Prochlorococcus marinus str. MIT 9313: one gene and its partner. Each later gene encodes a partner of the first gene's protein in a complex. Links are inferred from orthologs where the notes say so. Each region holds a gene or a part of one and is shown on either strand. Other genes may lie near its edges. The genes, in order: pheS and pheT.

The links.
Region 2: the proteins of pheS (region 1) and pheT are in contact, whole or in part, in a crystal structure (PDB 6P24), measured with the Escherichia coli proteins. The link is inferred for Prochlorococcus marinus str. MIT 9313 from one-to-one orthologs.

The regions. Positions count from the first base shown.
Region 1 is NC_005071.1:407,076-419,158, reverse strand. Bases 3,771-6,565 are described here. They hold pheS (phenylalanine--tRNA ligase subunit alpha), read right to left. Parts: upstream 5,775-6,565; coding sequence 4,767-5,774; downstream 3,771-4,766. Other genes in these bases: surE (5'/3'-nucleotidase SurE), read left to right, coding at 5,845-6,565; AKG35_RS01960 (NAD(+) kinase), read right to left, coding at 3,771-4,664. In the rest of the region: AKG35_RS13450 (calcium-binding protein), read right to left, coding at 76-465; AKG35_RS01975 (hypothetical protein), read right to left, coding at 1,587-1,886; AKG35_RS01970 (bifunctional cobalt-precorrin-7 (C(5))-methyltransferase/cobalt-precorrin-6B (C(15))-methyltransferase), read left to right, coding at 1,937-3,232; AKG35_RS01965 (DUF192 domain-containing protein), read right to left, coding at 3,229-3,759; more of AKG35_RS01960, read right to left, coding at 3,756-3,770; more of surE, read left to right, coding at 6,566-6,654; AKG35_RS01945 (DUF3611 family protein), read right to left, coding at 6,639-7,202; AKG35_RS01940 (bifunctional riboflavin kinase/FAD synthetase), read left to right, coding at 7,248-8,180; AKG35_RS01930 (thiamine phosphate synthase), read left to right, coding at 8,356-9,417; sulfur carrier protein ThiS, read left to right, coding at 9,414-9,626; AKG35_RS01920 (DUF1517 domain-containing protein), read left to right, coding at 9,652-10,629; AKG35_RS13275 (hypothetical protein), read left to right, coding at 10,758-10,925; AKG35_RS13270 (hypothetical protein), read left to right, coding at 10,991-11,158; nickel pincer cofactor biosynthesis protein LarB, read right to left, coding at 11,152-11,835; AKG35_RS01910 (TIGR03792 family protein), read right to left, coding at 11,832-12,083.
Region 2 is NC_005071.1:798,987-811,391, forward strand. Bases 5,212-8,328 are described here. They hold pheT (phenylalanine--tRNA ligase subunit beta), read right to left. Parts: upstream 7,936-8,328; coding sequence 5,488-7,935; downstream 5,212-5,487. Other genes in these bases: rlmD (23S rRNA (uracil(1939)-C(5))-methyltransferase RlmD), read left to right, coding at 5,212-5,498; rpmG (50S ribosomal protein L33), read left to right, coding at 8,059-8,253; rpsR (30S ribosomal protein S18), read left to right, coding at 8,292-8,328. In the rest of the region: AKG35_RS03835 (DUF3370 domain-containing protein), read left to right, coding at 180-1,745; AKG35_RS03840 (molecular chaperone DnaJ), read left to right, coding at 1,774-2,841; more of rlmD, read left to right, coding at 4,101-5,211; more of rpsR, read left to right, coding at 8,329-8,513; AKG35_RS03860 (ribonuclease catalytic domain-containing protein), read left to right, coding at 8,525-10,576; AKG35_RS03865 (FAD-dependent oxidoreductase), read right to left, coding at 10,619-12,405.

The DNA of each region.
Region 1 (12,083 bases):
TCAGCAGATCAGCCGACCAGCTAGGGGATCACGGCATCGTTTGAACCTTGTTGGCATAACAACGGTTTCTACCGCTCAGATGTAATCAATCACATCTGCAGCTAGGAACTCATCCTTATCAACATCCAGAAGGGTGGTGTGAATGCCGTCTGCTCTGATCGATAGATCATCTCCGGCTTGCCTCAGGGAACACAGAACCCCATCACCAACAGAGATGCGATCGTTTTCAGCGAATGAAAAGACGATGATCACATCAACACCACGACTCAGCCAGTAGGTGTCAGCTCCACGATCACCTTTAAGGGTGTCATCACCGAAACCACCATATAGCCAATCATCGCCATTTCCTCCAGCAACTTGATCATCTCCAGCGCCTCCTAGTAGAACATCATCACCACGACCGCCAAAGATCACTTCATCTGCAGATGCTCCAGCCAAGGAATCATCAGCATCAGAAACAATCATTCTTGGATCTCTCAAGCTCTCAGGAAGAACACCAGAGAATGATTTCGTATAAAGCTCAATATCATTACCATCACCACCTTTGTCTGTGATGAAAAGATAAAGTGTTCCTCCGTTATCGCTTTTAAATCTGCCTATTGAATCTCCTTCATCAAGGCCATCATATTCACCAGAGAGATTTCCATCAACTTTGGCAATCACAAAGGAATCACCAGCAGAAAGTTTAAAGCCATCAATTAGCGAAACATCGAGTTTTCCTGCGAGTTCTAGATCACCGGTAATTTCAATCCAATCGTGGTCTGTTGCTGTTCTATCGCCATCGCTGTGGCAAGTGCCGCCAAGTCCTATATCTTTAGAGCCACCTTTCTTGTAGTGGTTGCAATCAATGAGAATTCCGCCTGCGGAGCTACTAGGATTGACAGTTCCATGGTCTATCCAACTGCCTAAAATTACACCATTGTCTGCACAGGTTCCTTTATTAATAAAGCCATTAAAGCCTAGGCTGTTTTTCTAATTATCAATAGTACCGTTGTTGCGCAGCTGCCGCCATCGTTGTTGTTCATCGTGCTGCTGTTACTCAGCGTGACTTTGTTGTTCAGCGTTCCGTCGTTAATGTTGTCCAACGTGCCTTCGTTGTTGTTGCTAAGCGTGCCATTGTTATTTATCAACCTACCGTATTAACCAGTCCCATGTTGCGCCCTAGAGTAGTGATTGTGCTTCCTAGTGGATTTAGATTAGGCGAAATCTGCCTTCCCATTGCCCTAATTAAATCATGAGCCAATAATAGCACTCGCGAATACTATTATTTAAAGCATTTAATTGCATACAATAACCCAATGACTATGCATGAATGATTCATCTAATCCAATGAAGATAATCTTCCGCAGCTTTAATTATCTTTCTGTCTTTCCTCAGTAGATCTATTGCTTCATCTGATCTGTATTAGCAGTAATCGCCTGGCCCCCTTACAAAGGGCTAGGCTTTCGTCTCGGCGAAAATACCTAACAATTCCAAAAAGAAGCTTCACAGCCTCCGCTTAATAGCAATGATCGACCTGTAGCTAATCAACTCATCAATATACAAATGCGCCCCTAGACCAAACAAACTGCCGAACTCTTACTTCTCTACTCAGCATCCAACAAAGCATCGATGGTGACGGCAGAACGAACCAAGGCCTGGTAGCGCTGCAAAACACGGCGATTGCGATCCAACCAGCGCGCTGGATCATGAGCTTGAGCTGAACTTGCAGCAATATCAAGGTGAGGGGCTTCTCCATCAAGCAATTTCAACTCGTCCTGCTGCTGAATCAAGGCAACAACCAACTCATGCAAACGCCGACGGCGATCAAGCACAAACGCATCCTGTTCCTGATCCGTTTTCTGCACCTTGCCCGCCACCTTGCCCGCCTCCATGTTGCTCACCATTCAAGGCAAAGACAAGTCAGCCATACAACCTCTCAGCCGAGAATGACAACATGCCCGCCTCAATCAGCTCCGCAGCGATCCACATCATCGGCACCGATGCCGCAGGCCTAGATCACCTTGCTACTCCATTGCACGAGCTAGTGCTCTCAGCCCAAGGGCTGGCTGCACCAACTCGGTTATTGCAACAGCTGCCGAGCTGGTGGCAGCAGCAGCAAACGGATCAGCCTTTGCCAGAACTGATGGCGAGCGATCAACCAGAGGCTCTGATTGCCTGGTTGCACCAGCGGCAGGGCACAGCCATCGTGCTAGCCAGCGGCGATCCGCTCTGGTTCGGCATCGGCAGGCGGCTACTCGAGGCCTGTTCTGCTGATCAGCTGCACTTTCATCCAGCACCTTGTTCGCTGCAACTAGCCTTTGCCCGGCTTGGACGCCCTTGGCAGGATGCCGCCTGGATCAGCCTGCATGGCCGTGACCCGGCCCCCTTAGCTCAAAAGCTGCAACAACGCCCCGCAGCTCTAGCTGTACTAACCGATCCCAACCGCGGTGGAGCCGAAGAGGTGCGTACGATTTTGCGCGCTTCTGGCCTAGAAGCTGCCTATGCAGTGTGGCTTTGCGAACAGCTCGGACACGCCAATGAACGGGTGCAACGGCTGACGCCACAGGATGCCTTGCCATCGGATCTTCATCCCCTACACATGGTGGTGCTGCTTGCCGAACAAGCTGCTCCAGCAGGAGATCCAGCCAAGCTTCCATTGTTCGGTCTTGACGATGGCTTGTTCCTGCAACACGACGATCGCCCTGGCCTGATGAGCAAACGGGAGCTCCGTGTTCAGCTCCTCTCAGAGTTAGAGCTACCAGAACAGGGCGTGCTCTGGGATTTAGGTGCCGGCGTCGGCAGCGTTGGCTTAGAAGCCCTACGCTTGCGCCCACAACTGCAATTGCTTGCTGTTGAAAAGCGTGGCGGCGGCGCAGCGCTGATTAAGGCAAATGCTGCCCGGCTTGCCGTTCATCCTGCTGCTGTGCTCGAAGTTGAGGCCCTCAGCCTGCTGAATGGAACTGATCTACCAGCAAAACTCAGCAACCCCGACCGGGTGCTCCTAGGGGGTGGCGGCCGCCAGGGAGCTGCTCTACTCAAGGCCGTATTGCAAAAACTTCAACCACATGGAGTCGTCGTGATTCCACTGGTAACCGTTGAGGCCATGGCAGAACTCAAGCCCTTACTTCAAGATTGCGGTTGCACCGTGAAAGTGAGTCAACACCAAGCCTGGAGGGGCCTGCCGCTGGCAAACGGCACACGCATGGCGCCGATGAACCCGGTGATGATCCTCAAAGGCACGATGCCTTAAGGCTGCCAATCAACAAGCTTCGGCAAAGGTTGAATCTGCACAACATCACCAACCTTGATGGATAGCCGTGCTGCCTCCCCGGCCGCCAACTCCACCACTCCATCCGCCGGCAGCTTCGGGCCATAACTCGGGCAGGGCAAATGCGGGCAAACAGGTACAGCCGCCTCAATCGCAATCACCCGACCCTGATCAACAAACACCATGTCAAGCGCAGCCAAGGTGTTGTGCATCCAAAAACGCAATCGCCTCGCAGGCTGAAACGGAAACCACATGCCCTGGCCTGATGGCAAGGCATGGCGCTGCATCAATCCCAAGCGCTGTTCTTCTGCCTTATCGGCTACCTCCAATAACAAACAAGTACCGCTTTTAAGGCACCACTGAGCTTCGAGAGGCAAATACTGAGGCGAGGGTTCTGCCCGCACCCCAATAGCTGAAAGAACGCTGAGACCTACCGCCAGCCCTCCCCAGAGCAAAGGAAACCGCAATCTCTCCCCCCCCCACTGCAAGCAGAGGGCCCTACAGGTCATGGTCGATCAGGTTTGGCAACATGCGGCAAACCCCAGCCCAACTTGTTGCGCAACACCTGGAAGAACTCGTGATCTGCCAAGCGCACAAATCTCACAGGATGATCACTACGACGAATCAGTACTCGGTCTTCTGGCCACACATAACAACCCGCACTGCCATCAACCACCATCATCAAGCGATCCGCCGTCGCTGGAAACACAGTCACTGGCTCCTGGTCGCTGAAAACCAGCGCTCTTGACGCCAGCGAATGAGGGGCAATCGGTGCAAGCTGAAGCACCGGGCACTCAGGTGTAATCACCGGGCCTCCTGCACTGAGTGCATAAGCCGTTGATCCCGTAGGCGTCGAGAGGATCACACCATCAGCAGAGATATCCACTGGCGCATGGCGACCGATCGCGACTTCGAAATGACACATGCTGGTGAGTGGTTCACGATGCAAGGCCATTTCATTCAAAGAGAGTGCCTCCCAGCGGCACTGATCACCGCGCAACACACTCACCACCAGGGTGCAACGCTCCTCAATCGTCCACTGCTTGTTAAGCACCTGCTCAATCACCCGATCGAGATCAGCCAAATAGGCCTCCGCCAGGAAGCCAAGGTGTCCGGTGTTGATGGTGAGGATTGGCACCTGCACAGGAGCTGTCTGCCGTGCCGCCGAAAGCACGGTGCCATCACCACCCAGAACAATCGCCAGTGCCATCGAGGCATCGAAACCCTCAGGTACGCACGCGTTGTAACCAAGCAGGCGCAAATGCTGATCTGGATTGGCAAAGCCAACCATTCCACCAGAACTACTTGCTCTGACCACTTCGATACCAGCCTGTTCAAGCCGCGACTGAAGGGTCAATGCGGTCTCTACCGCCAACTCTTTGCCGTCATTAACGATCAGTCCGACACAGGGCACCGATCGAATGAAGCAAAGAACGAGCTCACTTTATGGGGATTCAGCTGTTTTTGGATGATGCACTACGGCGATGCTTCATCCAGCACACGATCGGCTATCGACTCAAAACTGCTCAAGGAAGCGCAAATCACTCGTATAAAGCCTGCGAATGTCGTCGATGCCATGACGGACCATGCAGAAGCGTTCCACACCAAGGCCTGCCGCAAACCCACTCCAGCGCTCTGGATCAAGCCCCAGGCCCTCTAACACTGCTGGATCAACCATGCCGCAACCCATCACCTCCAGCCAACGCCCACGCCACTGCACATCCACCTCTGCCGATGGTTCGGTAAAGGGGAAATAACTAGCCCGAAATCTCACCGGCATATCGCCAAAGAATGCCTTGAGGAAAGCCATCACCGTGCCGCGCAGATGGCTGAAATCAAGGCCTTCATCAATGGCCAACACCTCAACCTGATGAAAGACAGGCGAATGGGTCGCATCCACTGCATCACGCCGATAAACCCGGCCTGGCGCCACAATCCTTACTGGCGGCGGATTCTCTTCTAGATAGCGAATCTGCACAGGCGAGGTGTGGGTACGCAGAAGCAGATTGCCGCCCAGATAGAACGTGTCCTGCATGTCTCGAGCGGGATGGTCCTCGGGAATATTCAAGGCGGAAAAGTTGTAGTGATCGGTCTCCACCTCCGGGCCTTCAGCCACCCGATAGCCCAAACCAGAAAACAGATCCACGATCTGCTCAGTTGTTGTAATCAAAGGGTGGCGATGGCCCACAGGAATGCCACTGGCAGGCGCAGTGACATCAATCGTTTCCTGCAGCAGCCGATCAGCCAAAGCTGCCGCTTTCACCACCTGCAACCGTTCCCCTAGCAGGTTTTGCACCTGTGTTTTAAGCACATTGGCGCGCTGACCAACAAGCGGTCGCTCTTCACTAGGGAGCTTGCCCATCGCCCCGAGAACACCAGACAAGCGCCCTTTCTTGCCCAACAGACTCACCCGCAATTGCTCCAAGGCATCCGCATCTGCGGCAGCAGCGATAGCAGACACCGCCTCAGCCTCGAGGGCATCAAGCTGGTCGGTGAGCTGCTGCAAGGAAATAGTGGCGCTCACTGAAAAAAGATCGCAGCCACTGACTTTAGGTAGTCATCATGATTAAGTTCCCCGCAGTGGATACGAGGAGATGACTCCGTTGCAAATTCTGATTAGCAATGATGACGGAGTTTTAGCTGAAGGCGTCCGCTGCCTAGCCGCTGCCGCCGCCAGCCGCGGCCATAGGGTCACAGTGGTCTGTCCCGACCATGAGCGCTCTGCTACCGGCCATGGCCTCACCATCCATACCCCCATCCGAGCCGAACGCGTCGATGAGCTCTATGGGCCAGGTGTGAAGGCTTGGTCCTGCAGTGGCACGCCGGCAGATTGCGTAAAACTGGCCCTCTCGGAACTCTTGGCAGAGAAGCCCGATCTAGTGCTCTCTGGGGTCAATCATGGCCCCAACTTAGGAACTGATGTGTTCTGTTCAGGCACGGTGGCCGCAGCCATGGAAGGCACCCTTGAGGGATTGCCGGCGCTTGCGGTCAGCGTCGCCTGCTTCCAATGGAGGGATTTCCAGGCTGCTGCCCAATTAGCGATGGATGTTGCAGAGAATGCATTGGCAGACCACTGGCCCAACAACCTGCTCCTTAACCTCAACATTCCCCCCTGCCATCTAGAGCAGATGGGATCACTGCGCTGGACTCGCCTTTCAATACGCCACTACGAGGAACAGTTCAGTCGACGTGTCGATCCGCACAGCCGCACCTACTTCTGGTTAGCAGGAGAAGTGGTGAAAGATCTTGAGACCGCCGGTGATGGTCCACGCGACTGGCCCAGCGACGTGGCCCAAATCGAAACAAATTCCCCCTCCTTGACACCCATCCAACCCGATCTGTTTTGGCGTGGTGATCTTTCTGCTCTACCAGCAGCATGCGTAGCCAATCAACCAGTGCGATAAATCCTCTGCAATAACCAAAGCGAAAAGATCAGACCAACCAAATGCGCAAATAACACCTGGGTGTTGCTCAGAACCGAAAGCATCTCCAAGGAGGTGATCGGGTAATTATCTAATGCAGAACGCCCTGCACCAATCGAGATCCCCGGCGCTTGCATCGACGCCTGTACAAACAAACTTCCAGCCAACGATTGATAGCCAATGGAGGAGAACACCAACCCGAGCAGATCAACAATCACGCCCCGTTTAAGCAGACGACTGGTCTCACCACGACTGGGGCGAACATTACTGTTGAGAGCCCTACCGAGGCGAACGATCAGCCAACCCTGCCAAAGGCTGTAGAGCAAAAACAAGAACGCCAAGCTTGTCAGTGACAAGCCAGGACCAAGCCCTAGTGCTCGCTCAGAGTTGCGGGCCAAGCTGCTGCCGATGTTGTTGAACAACAGCACGCCAACGACAACAACCCCAAGGATTGTCTGTATCCAAAAACGAATCCATCCCATGCGGCGCAACCCGAGCGAAACCATTTGAAGATCGAGAGGGTCAGCCATCCGAGTTTTTGCGGCGGTCGTTCAAACTTGCCATCTACGCGCGCCATGTGCACGGCCACCTTGATTCCTCTCTGCCCCCCTCAGCAGGCAAGAACCCCGACAGCGCTTGCCCTCGGTAGTTTCGATGGCCTTCATGCTGGCCATCGCCGCGTTATTGAGGCTGTTGTAAACAATGCGCCTGGCGTGCCAACGGTGGTGAGTTTCTGGCCCCATCCTCGCGAAGTGCTCTATGGCGAACCACGATTACGACTGGACCTGCCTAGCGAAAAAGCCTGCCTCCTCGCTCCGCTTGGTGTCGAACAACTTGTGCTGGTGCCCTTCGATCGTGCTCTGGCATCCCTCAGTGCCGAAACCTTTGTAAAGCAAATGCTGATCCACACCCTCAAAGCAGAGCGCATTGCCGTTGGGGCCAACTTCCGCTTTGGACGTAATCGTGAGGGCGACACAACCACCTTGCAACAACTCGCCGCAGCCGCCGGAGTGGAAGTGATGGTGTTGCCAATCCTGGAAGACACAGAGGGGCGAATGAGCAGCAGCCGCATTCGCTCCGCTCTCAGCGAAGGCGATCTACAGGCAGCAACGACCCTGATGGGCCGGCCCTATCGCTTCCGCGGCCGTGTCGTCAGCGGCCGCGGCCTTGGGCGAAAACTGGGCTGGCCTACAGCCAACTTGCAAGTTGATGGGCGCAAATTCCTGCCAGGCCTTGGGGTCTATGCGGCCTGGGCATCAGTCAAAGATGAAAGCAAACCCCTTGCTGCCGTGATGAATTTGGGCCCCCAACCCACAGTGGATCCAACATCGCCCTCCGCCGTAGAGGTCCATTTGCTGGATCAGCAAATGGACCTGGAAGGATGCGAGATCTTGGTTGAACCGATCCAGAGACTTCGAGGCCAGCAACGCTTCGCAAACCTTGAAGAACTCAGCACCCAGATTGGCCGCGATGCAGACCTAGCACGCAGCAAATTGAAGGCCCGATAAGCCAGCGTTAAAAGGCAAGATCAAGCAGGGGTGGGATAAGCATTCGTCAAACCCCAAACAATGAAGACCCCGATCCCACCTAAAAGAACAACCCCCCAGATCAGAACGTTCATGGTGCTATCTGAACCACTGTTGTCCATGATCGGAATGGGGATGCAATTGTGCCAAGACTGCCATGAAATCGATGCCTTTCGCCCCGATCGCAGATCTACGTGTGGCTCAGCTGATCGATGCCAACCTCGATCGAGCTCGGGAAGGATTGCGAGTCGTCGAAGACTGGTGCCGCTTCGGCCTAGATCGTGAAGAGCTTGTGATGACTCTCAAAGACTGGCGTCAGCGACTGGGTCGCCATCATCACGACAGTTACAAACAGGCACGCTCCACTGCTACAGATCAAGGGATCGGCCTCAGTCATCCTGCTCAACAAGAGCGACACGAGCCATGGCATGTTGTGGCAGCCAACTGCGCACGCGTTCAAGAAGCTCTACGCGTGCTTGAAGAGTTCGCCCGTCAGCCAGATCCTCAGCTGGCAGCCAGCGCTGCTGCAATCCGCTATGGCCTCTACGACCTAGAGGTGACCGTGCTGCAGGCCAACGCAGGCAAAAAGAGACGCCAACAATTACAGGACTGCCATCTTTGCCTGATTACGACATCACAATCCGATCTAAATAGCAACGATCTGCTCAGGACAGTGAACGCAGCATTAGTCGCTGGCATCGACATGGTGCAATACCGCAATAAAGAAGCTAGCGACTTGCAACGACTGACTCAGGCAAAAGAACTGGCCAGCCTATGCAGAAAGCATGGGGCGCTATTCATCGTTAATGACCGAATCGACTTAGCCCTTGCGGTGGACGCCGATGGCGTTCATCTCGGCCAGGACGACCTCCCCACAGACGTAGCAAGGCGACTGATCGGCAGCGAACGACTACTGGGTCGAAGCACCCAATTCCTTGCCCAGCTTCAAAAAGCTGAAGCAGAAGGTTGCGACTATCTAGGAGTGGGACCTGTCAACAGCACAGCCACAAAACCGGAACGACAACCAATTGGGCTTGCCTATGTGAAGGAGGCATCTAAAGCCACCCAGCTACCTTGGTTTGCCATTGGTGGCATCAACATCTCAAACCTAGAAGCATTACGTCAAGCCGGAGCAAAGCGAATCGCTGTGATCGGAGCGATCATGAATTCCAAAGATCCTGCCGCTACCAGCCTTCAACTACTGGAGGCTCTGAGATGAAACTGATGGTGAATGGTGAAATCAGGGACATCGAACCAGAACCGATGCCAACCTCGCTGGCGGCCGTGATCGAACAGCTGGGCTACCACCCTCGCCTTGTCGTTGTGGAGTTCAACGGCACAATCCTGACACCAAATCACTGGCAGGAGCAGCTGGTGCAGGAGATGGACCAACTTGAAATCGTCACTATCGTCGGCGGAGGTTCCTAGAGTTCAGACCAACCGCCGCAACGTTTTGGCCAGCTTGCCAAACCTTCCCTCCAAACGCACGCTCAGCCGCTGGCTGACGGCTCTATTGCTGCCGCTCCTGGTAGCAGGCTTGATTCTGGTTCAACCCGAGCCAAGCCATGCCGCTCGTGGTGGACGCATCGGAGGGGGAAGCTTCCGTGCACCCTCAATGCCACGCAGCAGCGGTGGTATGCGCGGCGGCTATGGAGGAGGTTATGGAGGATACGGCGGGGGCTACCGCGGAGGTGGTATCGGTTTTCCCTTCCTCATTCCCATATTTGGTTTCGGTGGCGGCGGCCTTTTTGGCTTCCTAATTCTGATGTCGATTGTGGGCGTTCTGGTCAATGCCGTACGGGGTGGTGGCAGGGGAAATGCCGCCCTTAATGGTTCAGGCGAACTCGCTCAACGGCCCACTGCGGCTGGCCCCGTCACCATGCTGCAATTGCAAGTAGGGCTTCTGGCCAGCGCCAAGGCTCTGCAGGAAGATCTGCGCGAGCTTGCGGCCTCAGCGCAAACAGGCAGCTCAAGCGGGCTGCAACGGGTTCTGCAGGAAACCACCCTTGCCCTTCTGCGTCAGCCAGAGCTCTGGGTTTACGCCAATGTAGAAACCGGCAGCGTGCCGTTTGCTTCCGCAGAATCCACATTTAACCGTCTTTCGATGACCGAACGCAGCAAATTGCGAGCGGAGGTGACATCCAACGTTGCCGGCGAACGACGAACTGATGAGCTTTCAGAAAAGAGCGCCGGCGAGGCCGATGCAGCAAATGAATACATCGTCGTCACGATTTTGGTTGCATCCAGCAGCCGCATCAAGCTGAGTGAATCAATCAGCAGCGAGCAGCTACGAGAAAGCCTTCGCATCCTTGGATCCACCTCTTCAACTGATTTGATGGCCCTGGAGGTGATCTGGCAGCCCGAAGGTCGAGGTGATGTTCTGAGCGCAGAAGAGGTTGTGACGTCCTACCCCAACCTGCAGCACCTCTGATTGCATACCCCGATCAAGAAGACCCAAATGCAGGTCTTCACAAAATCTTCCACAAAGAATGACCGTCATGAACCAAACACAAGGCCTAAGTATTGATACCTTGATTCGAACACATTCCCGCACCCACCTTGTCTGCCGCGTCCCGACCTGACCCCCGTGCAATGGAATGGCAAACCAATGGTGAATTGGCTCGTGGTGATCTATTTGAACTAGTTCGCCGTTTGCGTGATGTTGAATTGCCAAGTCACAGCAATGAACTATGGCGACTTGGTGCCAAATACGAAGAAACAGAGTGAATCCCGGCACTACCCTTGCGCGATTCAATTAGGTACCCCATCGTTCGCTCAATCAAGAAAAATGCATGGGTTCACGTTCGTTGCATTGGGTGAATACAACAGTTTTGGCAGAAGCCCTAATGCGCTATGAACAGAATCGCTTGCCACGATCAATGAAGCTCTGGGTTGAACAGCTACTTGAACTCAGCCCCCAGGATTCTCACCAGTTGCTGTCTCACGATCCAGATTATTGATTGACAGCTACTTCGCCTGTGATGGCTGCTTTAAGGATGCGCAGTGCCGCCATAGCAGCTCCATAGCCATTATCAATATTCACCACCACCAGACCAGGTGCACAACTGGCGAGCATTCCCTCAAGGGCTGTACGGCCTCCTGCACTGACCCCATAACCCACTGACACGGGAACACCAATCACAGGCTGTGGCACAAGCCCTGTCAACACAGTCGGCAGGGAACCCTCCATGCCTGCGCAGGCAATCAGTACCTTGGCTCGTTGCAGCCGTACCAACTGATCGAGAAGCCTTTGCAAACCAGCAACACCCACATCCAGCAAGAGTTCACTCTGGATGCCATGCCAACGCAACGCCAAAGCAGCTTCCGCCGCTATAGGCAAATCACTGCTACCACCACTAAGCACCACGACCTCACCAAGTGCAGGCAGCAAGATCGCCGGATCTCCGAGTGTGAGGCAACGAGCCTGAGCATGAAACTGCACATTGCTAAGCAGATCTGCCACGGCCGCCGCCTTGGCTTGATCAACCCGCGTAACCAAGGCCAGTTCACCCGCAGCCTCAAGACGACTCAGACATGCTGCGATCTGTTCACTGGTCTTGTGTTCACCAAAGATCGCCTCCACCATGCCAAGCCGCTGCCGCCGCTGTAGATCCAGCCGTACCTGCGGCTCAGTCACTGAGGCACCAATTCGCCTTCAAATTGCAGCAAGAAAGGATGACTACTGGCCTGACCTGTGGCCTCACGGGCCAGCTGTTCAAAGCGTGCCTGCACCACATCCACCTCAGCCTGTGGAATCGATTTCCACTGTTCTCTGCTGGCCCAACGAATCAGCAAGATGCCCTCCTCCTGTTCAGCGTCCCAAAAAATATCCCGCCCCAGATAGCCACTCTGCTTCGCGAGCCAGGGTTCCCAACTGCCCTGCTC
Region 2 (12,405 bases), 390 kb from region 1 along the record:
TGTTGGCTGGTGTGACTAGGTTTGAATTGACGAGTTGCTCTAGGCTCTCGCCGCTCAACGTAACAAATCCATCCGGCTTAAAGGTGTCACAGAAGATCTCATTACTAGTCTCATTAAGTCTCTCGACTCTTGCCTGTGAGAGTGGTTTCGCAAAACCATCATGGTCATACGTGCCCTTAATGGCTGGACAGTCAGCACGTCCACTCAATGGAAGCTTTAATAAAGTTCCCGTTCTCCACTCCAACCAGCCGGAGACAGTTGTTGGTTCAGGAATACTTGTTAATACAGCTCCGGGCTCAGCAGTAGTCGTCCGTACAGGGCAACAATTAAGAAATGCAGAATTTACCTTTGACGGCAAGTTCGGGATTCACATTCATCATAAGTATTATCCTCGCGACAGACGTAAACTTGGCAACAGCCGAAAACGTGGATTGCTTACTGTTGCAGCAATAGCAAACAATCCAACAGATTCATCAATTGAACTTAAATTTGATCGAGGTTCAGTTAAAAATAGTTTTGAGGCTCCTTATCATTCGAATAAACTTATGGGTGTGAAGCCCCTGGGACCTCGTCCCTGGAATACAGGTCCGGGGGATGCAACAGCTGTACAGATGCTGCGAGGTAAATTGGACAGAAAGTTAGCAGATAATATTGTCATTCCACCTCATACTAAAAAAATTGTATTCACAACACAAATACCTGCAAGAGGGATTGCCAACGGACTGCTTAGTGGAACTAGCAACGGACCTTTTCAATTAGCTGTGGTTGCAGCAGAAGGGGCCACATCAGAAAAGAATCTGATCGCTATTCTTAATTCAAGGCGATTGGCGCCTGGACGTACTTATCTCAGTAGAATCGGTGAAATTGAAACGGGCAAGGTTTTTTCGCGTGTAGCAGGAGTAGCAATTGGTGATCACTATACCGCTAAACTAAATCATGACCTTAAACATGGTGCTCTTCATGTACCTCTTACCAGTACTCGTAAACATCATTTTGGCACAAGAGAGATCCAGGTCAACCGACTGGAAACTCGCATGATTGATTCTGCCGTCAATAATGTAGGGACTTACGGGGTACGTTTTGATATCACCCTTAATCTAAAAGGCTCAGGCACTCATCAATTAGTTCTAAGCCACCCTGCAGCAACAGAAAAAAAGAAACCATTCACGGCATTTCGTGGTTCAATCGGAATCAAGACTGAGAATAAATACAAAGAAGTTCATGTAGGACTACGCTCAGGACAAAGTCTTCCTATATCTGACCTAGAGTTGACAGAAAAAAAGGATAATCCTGTTACTATTAGTTTAGTCTATCCTGCAGACAATACACCGGGGCATCTGCTAAGTGTTGTTCCAGTTGAACAGTATACTCAGGCTATGCAGAAAGAAGGAAAGGCAAAGAAAGTAAAGCTGCCTGTGACAGCAAGTAATAATTATAATGCCCAACCATTAGCTCCAAAGCGTATAGCGAAAACAAAGGTTGTTGAGATGAACAGGAATTCGATGAAACAAAGACATCAAGACAATTACAAATTGAGCACAAACAAAAAGCAACTATTAACGAATGAATCCATTGGTCACAATTCTCCGGTCAACATGCCACCAATACTCATTTCCAATCCTAGTACAAATAATACTATGCCATCAGCAATTATCAATCCGCAAAGAGTCAATTCGAGCCTTAGAAAACACTACAACGAAGCCATAAAGGCACAACAGCAATGGTTGCATCAACTGCAAAACTAATAGGCTACCAACAGCTGATCGGGTTCAAGTGAAAGCGTCCGAAGACAATTCGAGGCGACGGATTACCGTTGAACTACCAAATCATCTAATCGCAAGACTTGATGAACTTAAAAGGGAATGGGGGTTAAGAGCTAGAGGGGATCTATTAGTACGTTTACTTGAAGAACTTTTTACCCCTCAAGAGAATGATCAAGATGATCAAAAGTTTGGAGAACTATATCAAATAAATGAGCAAGCTCCACTCGAAAATGATGATAATGGGTCATTGTCTAGATCTTTACCTAGCGAATACGATGAGACAAAAGCACTGGTTTTAATAGGGCGGGGGGCGAATGATAGAGGTAGACCTGGCGTTAAGCCAGAGGGAAACAAAGTAGAAAGTAGTTATGAAGTTAAGACAACACATCCAGTTGGGATTGATTTACCAGGCTTTGTGCGTAAACAAACGGATAATCTTAGAGAAAGTCTTGGCAAAAACAAATCAGGTGAGAATTCGAGGGACTTGCCCTTAGTTACAACAGTTGCTGATACTGATGTGATTGAAAGTCTTAATGCCGCAAATCGACACTGGATATCACTTTATGGAAATCCCCCAGGGGAGACAGTTGTTGAAGCTGCAATGATCTGGTTAGCAAGGGACATATGGCTTCATGTCGATGGCACTGATGGAAGGCCGTTCACATGGAGTGCAGCAAATCGTCTGATGACAGAACTCTGTTCAAGTTGGCAGGTTAAACCGGCGACCTTTGAGCTTGTGATGGTGGTTGCTGGGATTTTGGAGGATCCGTTTGCCTGCAAAAGCCTTTCAGAGAGAATGCCCACACTAATCCGCAGATTTGTCAATCGCTTTAAACGAAGTCGTCAGGTCACCTCGTTCCAAACACTTGAATCAACAATGACACTTCATGGAGCACTCAAACTACTCAAGCTGCCATCGCATGCTGGTGCACCAATGACACTTTCTACCATTCGAGAGGCCTACAAATTTCAGGCGATAACCATCCATCCGGACGCTGGAGGTTCAACAGAGGCAATGAGAAGGCTAAATGAAGCATATCAATTGCTTAAAGAGCTCTACCGTGAGAAACCCAATTAGTCTCAAAAGTCTGCTCTATGACTCAGTATTAGTCTAATAGCGAGACTATGTATATATATAGTAGATAGACGTGGAGAATCTTTTGTGGTTAAGCCAACATCAAACAACGAAAACAAAAATTGGGCTGAACAATCTCTATAGGGAAAAGTTCCATCTGCCAATGAGCTGCGGTAAAGCCATAAGCAAGCAACTCTCATATGTTTATTTAAAGACTTACGGCGAGACTACTAATAAGACTCATACAAGATAAAGTAGAGAAGGGATGGGTTATTGCTGTTGTTATCAGTGAAAAAAAATAATATTCTCAGATTCAATATTCGCTAATAACTCGAAGGGTGCGACGAGTTTATTGGAAAAACCCGGTTTACTTGTGCTCAAGGTGACCTTGTTCATCGGTCCACGCAGCGTCCAAGGACAGTACTACTCTTCAGAAAAGCTTGCTATCAAAGACTTTGTAAGCCTGCGTAACTGCATTTTACACAGGTACGCAGGCTTTCCTGTATTGCACTCCTGCCCATTGGGGTATGTGTAGTGGGGCGGAGTGGGGAAGGAGGCTAACCATTCAACGGTCGCGCAATAGCGCGCGGGGGGGGGGGGGGGGGTACGACACTACGCCTCTTTCTGTTCACATTGGGCTTATAATGAGACTAAGAAAGAGTCGCAGAATATACACCTAAGACACTGCGAATGGATCATCTTTCGTTTTGTGGACTTATTGTAAGACTATAAGCGAGTCTTATCTAAGACTTTAGAGTCCATGTTCGTAGTGTAAATTGTCAGATCGATGCAGCGCGTCATCAGGCTTGCTTGCCCTATTGAGTGGGATGCCAGGCCCGATCCACAATGTTTTGCCCCAATTATCCAGCAAGTAGCGATATGCTCAAAAAGCAAAATCTCAACTGAAATCGTGAACAATGCTTGTGAAATCCATTATTTCAATGCCGTAGTCCTGGCTAAACAAAACTCTTCGTTGTGAAGTGTCAGTTTTTTGCAATTGATTATCAAAAATAAGACTTGAGGGTCTTCTCCTGAATATTCCACCTTCGTTTCGGTTGAATTTATTGATTGGTGTTCAGACTCATAATCATGGAGCTCACTCTAAGCAATCTATAATGAATTTACATCCGAGCACTTGAAAGGCTCCTGGATCTGTCTAGGATTATATTTAACAAACCCAGCACCACATATTTGGATACTTATGATTTATTTATAGACAGCATTTACTTTATTGTTATGCCTAATAAATAGGAAGACTTGCTATGACTAGCTCTACAGACTCAAATTTGACATTAATACCTTCCCCAGGGGATAAGGTTGAGATCACATGCTTAGATTTAGATCGTCATGGTAATGGTCTGGCTCGATGGAACAATTGGGTTGTGATAGTCAATGACCTTCTGCCTGGTGAAAGTGCACAAATAGAGTTTGTAAGGCGCCATCGAAACCAGTTTTTGGCCCGCAAGGTTCAAACAATTGAGACAGTTGCAAGTCGCAGACCGCCCCCATGCAAAATCGCTAAGGAATGTGGAGGTTGCTCCATACAACATCTTAGTGATCATGGACAAACCTTATTAAAGCAAGGTCATCTGCGGCAAATACTTCTACGTTTAGGTCAATTAGATCATAAGATAGAACCAATCATGACGGATTATAATAGAGCTCTGGGGTATCGAAATAGAGCATTAATTCCTCTATATCGCAATAGTGAAGGACAGTTACATATGGGTTATTACCGACGCGGCAGTCACCAAATTATTGATCTCAATCGATGTCCGGTTTTGGATCGAGGAATCGATCAATATCTGGCCTCGATTAAGGATGATCTTCAACAGCAGAATTGGCCTGCAGATTCTGACCTATCTTCTGGTGAAGGACTCCGGCATCTAGGCATTCGTATTGGCCAAAAAACAAAACAAGTGCTGATCACACTGGTAAGTAGTACCACTCAACTCTCTGGCCTCCATCAACAAGCCAAGGAATGGTATAGTCGGTGGCCGGAAGTAAGAGGAATAACTTTAAACATCCAACGACAGAGGAACAATCTTGTTCTTGGTCAAGAAACTATATTGCTTGCTGGTGATCTTGAAATTGAGGAGCATTTTTACAATCTCTCCTTATTGCTGTCCACCACAACATTTTTTCAAGTAAACACTCTTCAGGCAGAACGCATTGTCTCAAAATTAATTGAATGGCTATCCACTGCTTCGCTCGACATTAATATAATTGACGCATATTGTGGAATTGGCACAATTTCTCTCCCCATTGCAGCAACTGGCTATCATGTAATAGGTCTTGAACTTCATGCAGAAGCTATTACTCAAGCAAATAAAAATGCCTTACGAAATAGTCTTGATAATGTTTCGTTTTTATGCGGTGATGTTTCCTTATTATTGGCCAAAAAACTTCAACGTAATGATGTGTTGGTGCTAGATCCACCGCGTAAAGGTTTAGATCAAATGGTGATTAAAACAATCCTTTCAATTCAACCTGAAAGAGTGGCATATCTTAGTTGTGATCCTGCCACATTAGCTCGTGACCTCAAGCAATTGATCGTACCAAATGGACCCTATCAGATTGATGAATTACAACCCATTGATTTCTTTCCACAAACAATGCATATCGAATGTCTGGCACTGTTAACTCGTATTAGCTCCTAAGCTCTGCAGAAAACTGCTTGACAAGTGCTTGACGTACCTTCTCGTGAATCGGGTTGACCTTGTCTTCACTAAGAGTCCTGTCTTTACTCCGATAGCGCAACCTGAACGCTTGACTGCAAGAGTAAGGATCAAGCTGTCCACCCTCAAAACGATCAATCAGCTCTACATGCTCTAGAAGCGGTTTACCAGCTTTTCTGATGGCCTGGATCAAATCTGAACAACTACATTCCTTTGAAACGATCACAGCTAAATCAAGTTCCATTGCTGGAACTGTCGGGAATGGTCGGAAGGTAGGGTTCCATCGATTAGATCGTGTCGCAGCTTGGATGATGCACTGCAAGTCCAAAGCGAATAGATAGGTTGCTTCAGGTAGATCAAGACGTTCCGATAGTGCTGGATGAAGCTGCCCAAAATCCCCGAGCAGTTTGCCTTCGACAAATAACTCTGCAGACCGCCCAGGATGAAGTGAATGATTGTCCTTGAGTGGACGGTCGTTAATGTCCAACTTCAACCCTTGAAAGACTTGGGAAAGCTGACCGCGTGCCTGGTGATATGTCATTGACTTGATCTTGCCGCTTGTACTCCATCGTTCAAAGCTTCGCTCTGCACAGATCACGCCACCAAGAACAGCGCGTTGGTTGATGAGCTCGTCAGTGACTGTATAGACATTGCCTATTTCATATAACCAACAACCAGGCTGCGATGACTGGAGGTTGCGTTGGCAAATACGTAGATGCTCCTCCCAAAGATTGGTACGCAGGTGGCTGGTCTCAGCCAATAAAGGGTTGCTAATTGCAATTCGTTGTGGTTCATCACTATCAGCACCCACTAACGACAAGGTCGTGACTTCCTGCAATCCTGCTCCGCACAACATCTGCCTCAATAGGCGTTCAGCTGTCTGAGCAGTCGTTAGCCCACCAGGTTCAAGTGGATCTGGCAGGTTGGCCTCAAAACGATCAAAGCCAACAAGGCGAGATACCTCTTCGATCAAATCAACCTCTCGCGAGAGATCTCTACGTCGTGATGGTGGAACTATGACCAACCACCCTTCGTTATAAGGAGACAACTCGCATCCGAGAGCGAGCAGCGAAGTCTCGATAATGTCGTCTTCTAGGTATCTGTTGTCATTCTCAACACCTATTGGTCCGAGTAAGCGATGGATAGCTTCGCGGCGAAGTTTTACAGGCTCAGCTGATTTTGGGGACTCACCATATACCCAACATCCATTTGATTTAATACCTAAATGTTCCTCCATTAGTGTCACAGCTCGACGGGCTGATGCCAAAGTCATTTCAACAGGCAACCCTTTCTCAAAGCGACTGCTTGCATCGGTCCTTAAGCCAACAGCTCGGCACGTAGTTCTCACGGCCGTTGGGGTAAACATTGCGGATTCCAGCCATACTCGCCTTGTCTTGGCAGACACACCGCTTTCAGCACTACCCATAACACCCGCAAGCGCTATAGGAATGTCATGGCAGGTGACGATCTGGCAATTTTCGTTAAGTTGAAGTTGATGTCCATCTAGTCCATTAAAAAGTTCATTATTTCTTGCTTGTCGAAGGCCAAAAGATTCTGCGGAAACTGTTTGACCTGTGATCATTTCAAGAGCATCAATATCAAAAGCATGCAATGGCTGACCTTGCTCCAACATCACGAGATTTGTAATATCGACGACACCATTCACTGATTTGCATCCTGAACGCTCCAAGCGTTGCTTTAACCAGGCTGGCGAAGTTAATTCACCATCCACATTCTCTAAGGCGGTTAAGCCATAAAGACCACCCTTCAGCATGGACGCAGAGCTGGTGGAATCAGGCTCAAAAGACTTATGGATTGGTGCCATATCAAGTTGCGGAAGCTGCAGGCTTGCGCCTGTTAAAGCAGCAACTTCTCTTGCGATACCAACCATCGACATTCCATCGGGGCGATTGGCTGTGATTGCCAACTCAAGCACTGTGTCATCGAGTCCGAGCAGAGGGCCTACAGGCTGGCCGAGGTCTGGAACGTTTTCAGCGATCTCTTCAAGGATGGCGATTCCATTACCATTTGATTCCAGCCCTAATTCCGCGAGTGAGCAGATCATTCCTTGACTTGGAACCCCCCGAAGCTCACTGGCCTTGATCTTGATTCCGACAGCAGGGAGGGTTGCTCCAACCATGGCAACAGGTACGTGTATACCAATCCGAACATTTGGAGCCCCACAGACGATCTGAAGACCTTCGCCCGACCCGACATCCACCTGACAGACACTGAGTTTGTCGGCATTGGGGTGGGGTTGATGGTCTTTCACCAACCCAACGACCACGCCTTGTGCATGACTAGCTAAATCATCAATAGCCTCAACCTCAAATCCAGCCATCGATAAGCCTTCGGCGAGGATCTCGACGGTCTCATTCAGCTGTACTAGATCCTGCAGCCAGGAGAGAGGAACCCGCATGGATCAGCTAGATGCAGCCAAAGATCTTACGAAGCAAGAGAACGACGGCGTCATGTCATGTGAGGCTGCCCTGTAGGATCTTAGTTCTTCACTACGCTTCGCATCTGCGGCGCAACGTCCTTTATGGCCAAAAACAAGGGCGTCCGGATCGTGATCACTCTTGAGTGCAACGAATGCCGGTCCAATCCCGCCAAGAGGTCTCCAGGGGTGTCTCGCTACACCACTGAAAAGAACCGTCGAAACACCACCGAACGGCTGGAAATCAAGAAGTTCTGTCCTCACTGCAATAAGTCAACTCCTCACAAGGAGATCAAGTGACTCAGCAGTTTCAACACACATTCCAGCCCTGTTAAATCATGTCAAGTTCCTTTTTTAAAAAGCGGCTATCGCCAATTAAGCCTGGCGATCCCATTGACTACAAGGATGTTGATCTTCTCAAGAAGTTCATTACTGACCGTGGCAAGATCCTGCCTAGACGCCTTACAGGTCTAACGTCTAAGCAACAACGTGACCTTACTAATGCAGTAAAACGTGCACGTATTATTGCACTTTTACCATTTGTCAATCCAGAAGGCTGACTGCAACAGCTTTGACGCCTTCTCTAAAGCAAGGTGATTTAGTTGGCTTTGTTTTAAAAGGTCAACCACAAATTGGACTGCTAACTTCACTGAAGGGAAGCCGAGCAATCCTAAGAGTTGCAGGAACACGGCGAGAACAACAGCTAGCCAGTCGAGAACTATCCATTCTAAAGCAAAATCACAACATGTTAGAGATGGAGACATCTCTACCCACCATCAGTGAAGTTCGCAAACTTAGTCTTAATTCACGCGATTTAATTGCTGGTTGGCGATTGCTCGAAGGCGAAAGGCGTAAAAGCAAGACTTCACCAACAGCACTCAAAATCACAGAACTAGCTGGTTTACTACTTAATAATGATGATCCTATCCATCTCGCAGCATTGTGGTTTTGGCTTAATAGCGACCAACCTTTATTTCGAGTTCGACGTGACCACATGGTTGAAGCACGTCAACTTATTGACCTACGCCGCATCCGCCAGCTGCGCCGTAAGCAACAATCTCGAGCGCAGCAACGCCTAGATGCTCTTGCATTGCTTATAGCAGATTCACCTCTGAGCAAAGATCAGTGGCAGGATTTACCCTCGGATCTTCAGTTCACTATCAACCGTTTAATCGAGCTGGCTGACGGTCCAGAGGATGCTTTTTTGGCAGATGAACAAGCTCTTCAGTTGATTAAAGATTTAAAGTTGGGTAGATCGCTGAGCGACCTCCGTTATTGGTTGATCAAGAAAGGCTGGCGCGATCCACACGATCTAACAACTCTCAAAGGCAGTATCTGGACAAAATCATTTGAAGGGAGTGTACAAGCTCAAGCGGACCAATTACTCAATAAGTTTGAGCAACTATCTTTCGGTGGCGATGATAATCGTCTTGATTTGAGTGATTTAAGAACCTACACCCTCGACGATCATCAAACTCAGGAAATTGATGATGCAATCTCTTTGCAGTGTGTTGATCAAGACAACTGGATTTGGATCCATATCGCCGATCCGGCAAGACTTATTCCTGTGGACAGTCCCTTAGATCTTGAGGCTCGTGCAAGAGCAACCAGCCTCTACTTGGCTGATGGCCTAAGAACAATGCTGCCATTGAGTGTTGCAGTAGAAGTTCTCAGTCTTAGAGCTGGCCGTCGCTGTGCAGCGTTGAGTGTTGCTGTGGTTCTAGACGAATCAGGGTGTATTGCCGGCACTCGTGTTTGTCGTACTTGGATTCGCCCATGCTATCGGCTCACTTATGAAGATGGGGATGAATTGATAGAGCTTGCGCCTCCTGGTGATGAAGATCTTTCAACACTCGCAAGCCTACTCACAACACGCCAATTATGGCGTGAGCGACAAGGTGCACTGCTGCTTGAACAATCTGAAGGGCGATTCAAAGTCAAGGATGATCAGCCTGAACTTCATATTGTTGAGTCAAGTCCAGCCAGACGGCTAGTCAGCGAAGCCATGATTTTGATGGGTACTGTTATTGCTGAATTTGGAAAGCGTCAAAACATTGCTCTGCCCTATCGCAGCCAACCTCCGACTCAACTACCCAGTGCAACTGAATTATCACAGTTGATTGAAGGACCTGTAAGACATGCTGCGATCAAGCGTTGCCTTAGCCGAGGTGTCCTTGGTACTCGTCCGATGGCCCATTTCAGTCTTGGCCTCTCTGCCTACGTACAAGCCAGTTCGCCGATCCGTCGCTATGCAGATTTACTTGCCCATCGACAAGTGGTGGCTCACTTAGGAGGCTCAGTTCCATTAAGCGAGCACGCTCTCATGGAGCAGTTGGATGTACTTGAAGACCCTCTTCGCCAAGCACAGCAAATTCAACGCGAAGACCAGCGACACTGGCAAAAGGTGTGGTTTTTAAAACATCGCCATGAACAATGGCCTGCCCTATTTCTGCGATGGTTGAAGCCTCAAGATCAGATTGCACTTGTGCATGTGGAATGCCTGGCTATGGATCTTGCCTGCAAGATCCATGGTTTGATCGACCCTAGTCCAGGTCTTGCATTGATAATGAGAGTTCTTGTTATTGATCCATTGACTGATCAGATTGAGCTGGTCGCCAAGTAGCTTCTCAAATCATAGAAACAAACAAACTACCAAAAGCTGTTATTAATCTAAAACGCGAATCAACCTCAGCCATGGTCCCCATGGATTAGCAACTGCTAGAAGGTGTACATTCTGCTGGTCTTCACATGATTCTAGCCACCGGTTTAATGCCGGCTCCAGTGTTATTAATCGCCATGATTTAGACTTGGTGTCTAGAGAGAATGTCTGATCAGAATGAACACGAAGGCAACCTGAAAACTTTTTCACATGTTTATTGAGTGGTGTTTGATCTGGCAGTGGCATTTCTCCTACATTTGCTTTAAGATTAAAGCCTTCAATCAAACTATGGTTGCTGAGGCAGTCTGGTTGCGCCAAAACAAATTTCTGAGCATTACGCCAGTGAGGATGCCATGCCGGCCAATCCCAAATCGGAACAATAGCTGCTGGGGCATAAATATCATGCAATAGTTCATGCTGTAGTTCTGAAATATCAACTTCTGCTGGTTGAATCCTCTTTTTCAAGGCTATAGCTGCTGCCATTCCAGCAGCCTGACCAAGATTGAAAATCATTGGCTGTAATCGAGTTGCACCATTAGCTATATGACTCACACTAAAGGCCTTATCAGCCATCAGAATATTCTCCACTTCGCTACTAAGTAGAGCCCCGTAAGGAATGCAGAATGGAGTACCTGTCCATCTCCCACCCCATCTACAACTTTTTGAGGCTAACGGCCAATCCTTACCAGGATAATGATGATCATTAGCGTAAGTCCCTACAGCAATACTGGTGCAACGTCCCTGTTTATCTAAAGGGATTGGTCCTCTGGCTGCTCCAGAGGCTAATGGCAGAAGATCTCCTTCCACTAATGTGTATTGACCTTTAAGGCGTCGCCCTTCACGCCAGTAGGGCATCAATGCCAGGCTTTGATTGATCCCTGGAAACACCTTGCCAGGATTAAGCCAACCCTCACTAACTGTTTGAAGAGCCTGTAGGAATGACAAGCTATAAAGCTGCATTTCAACAGCAAGCTGGTTTTTAATTTTGACGTCTGAGCTGCGAATACGCTCCAAGCCTTTATGCCAGTCGTTTCCATGAAGGGGCCAGTTGAGCATTACTAAACCGCCTGGAAGGCGGCCATAGGTAACGGTGCGCTCAAAACCAAACGCCTTAGTTGCAGCTTCGAATGGTCGAGGCAAGCACCCTGGTGATGAAGGTGATTGTGCATGTTGATCGAGTTGACCCATCACAACCCAAGTAGGGGATTGAACAGGCTGGCTGGCAAAGAATGGATCGGAATTCAATTGTTTTGCCGAAGGGGCGCTTGGCTCATTCCAGAGTTCTTGTGATTCCCAACCCCAACGGTGAGAAATGTCTGCGAGGGAAAAGCTGTCGCCTAAATCACTTCCATCAATGAATAAGTCGAAGCGCAGTTGATGCTGTCGCCCTTCAAGCTCCAGCTCAAGCAAGACAAGGCGATCTCCCTCACGAAAAATTGATTTAAGCTGAACGTCAGACCACCATTCGAGATTGGGGAGATCTACAACCCAGCTCCGCAAAACCACTTCTGCGCGAGCGGGATTAAAACCAAAGCAACTCACCCAGTTCTGATCCAGGCCATCCTGTTCAACTTTGGCGATGTCTTGAAGGAAGGCCCCCCACAAGCCTGTCTGCCAGCAACTGAGTTCATGGCCGTCTGGAGCCGAAACGCCAGCTGCACTGATCATTCCACCAAGCCACGCGCCTGGTGTTAACAGCAGAGTTCTAATTCCATGTCGAGCAGCTTGCACGGCTGAGGCGACGCCTCCTGTGCCTCCACCCCAGACCACCAAGGGCACCTGAGTAGTGGAAA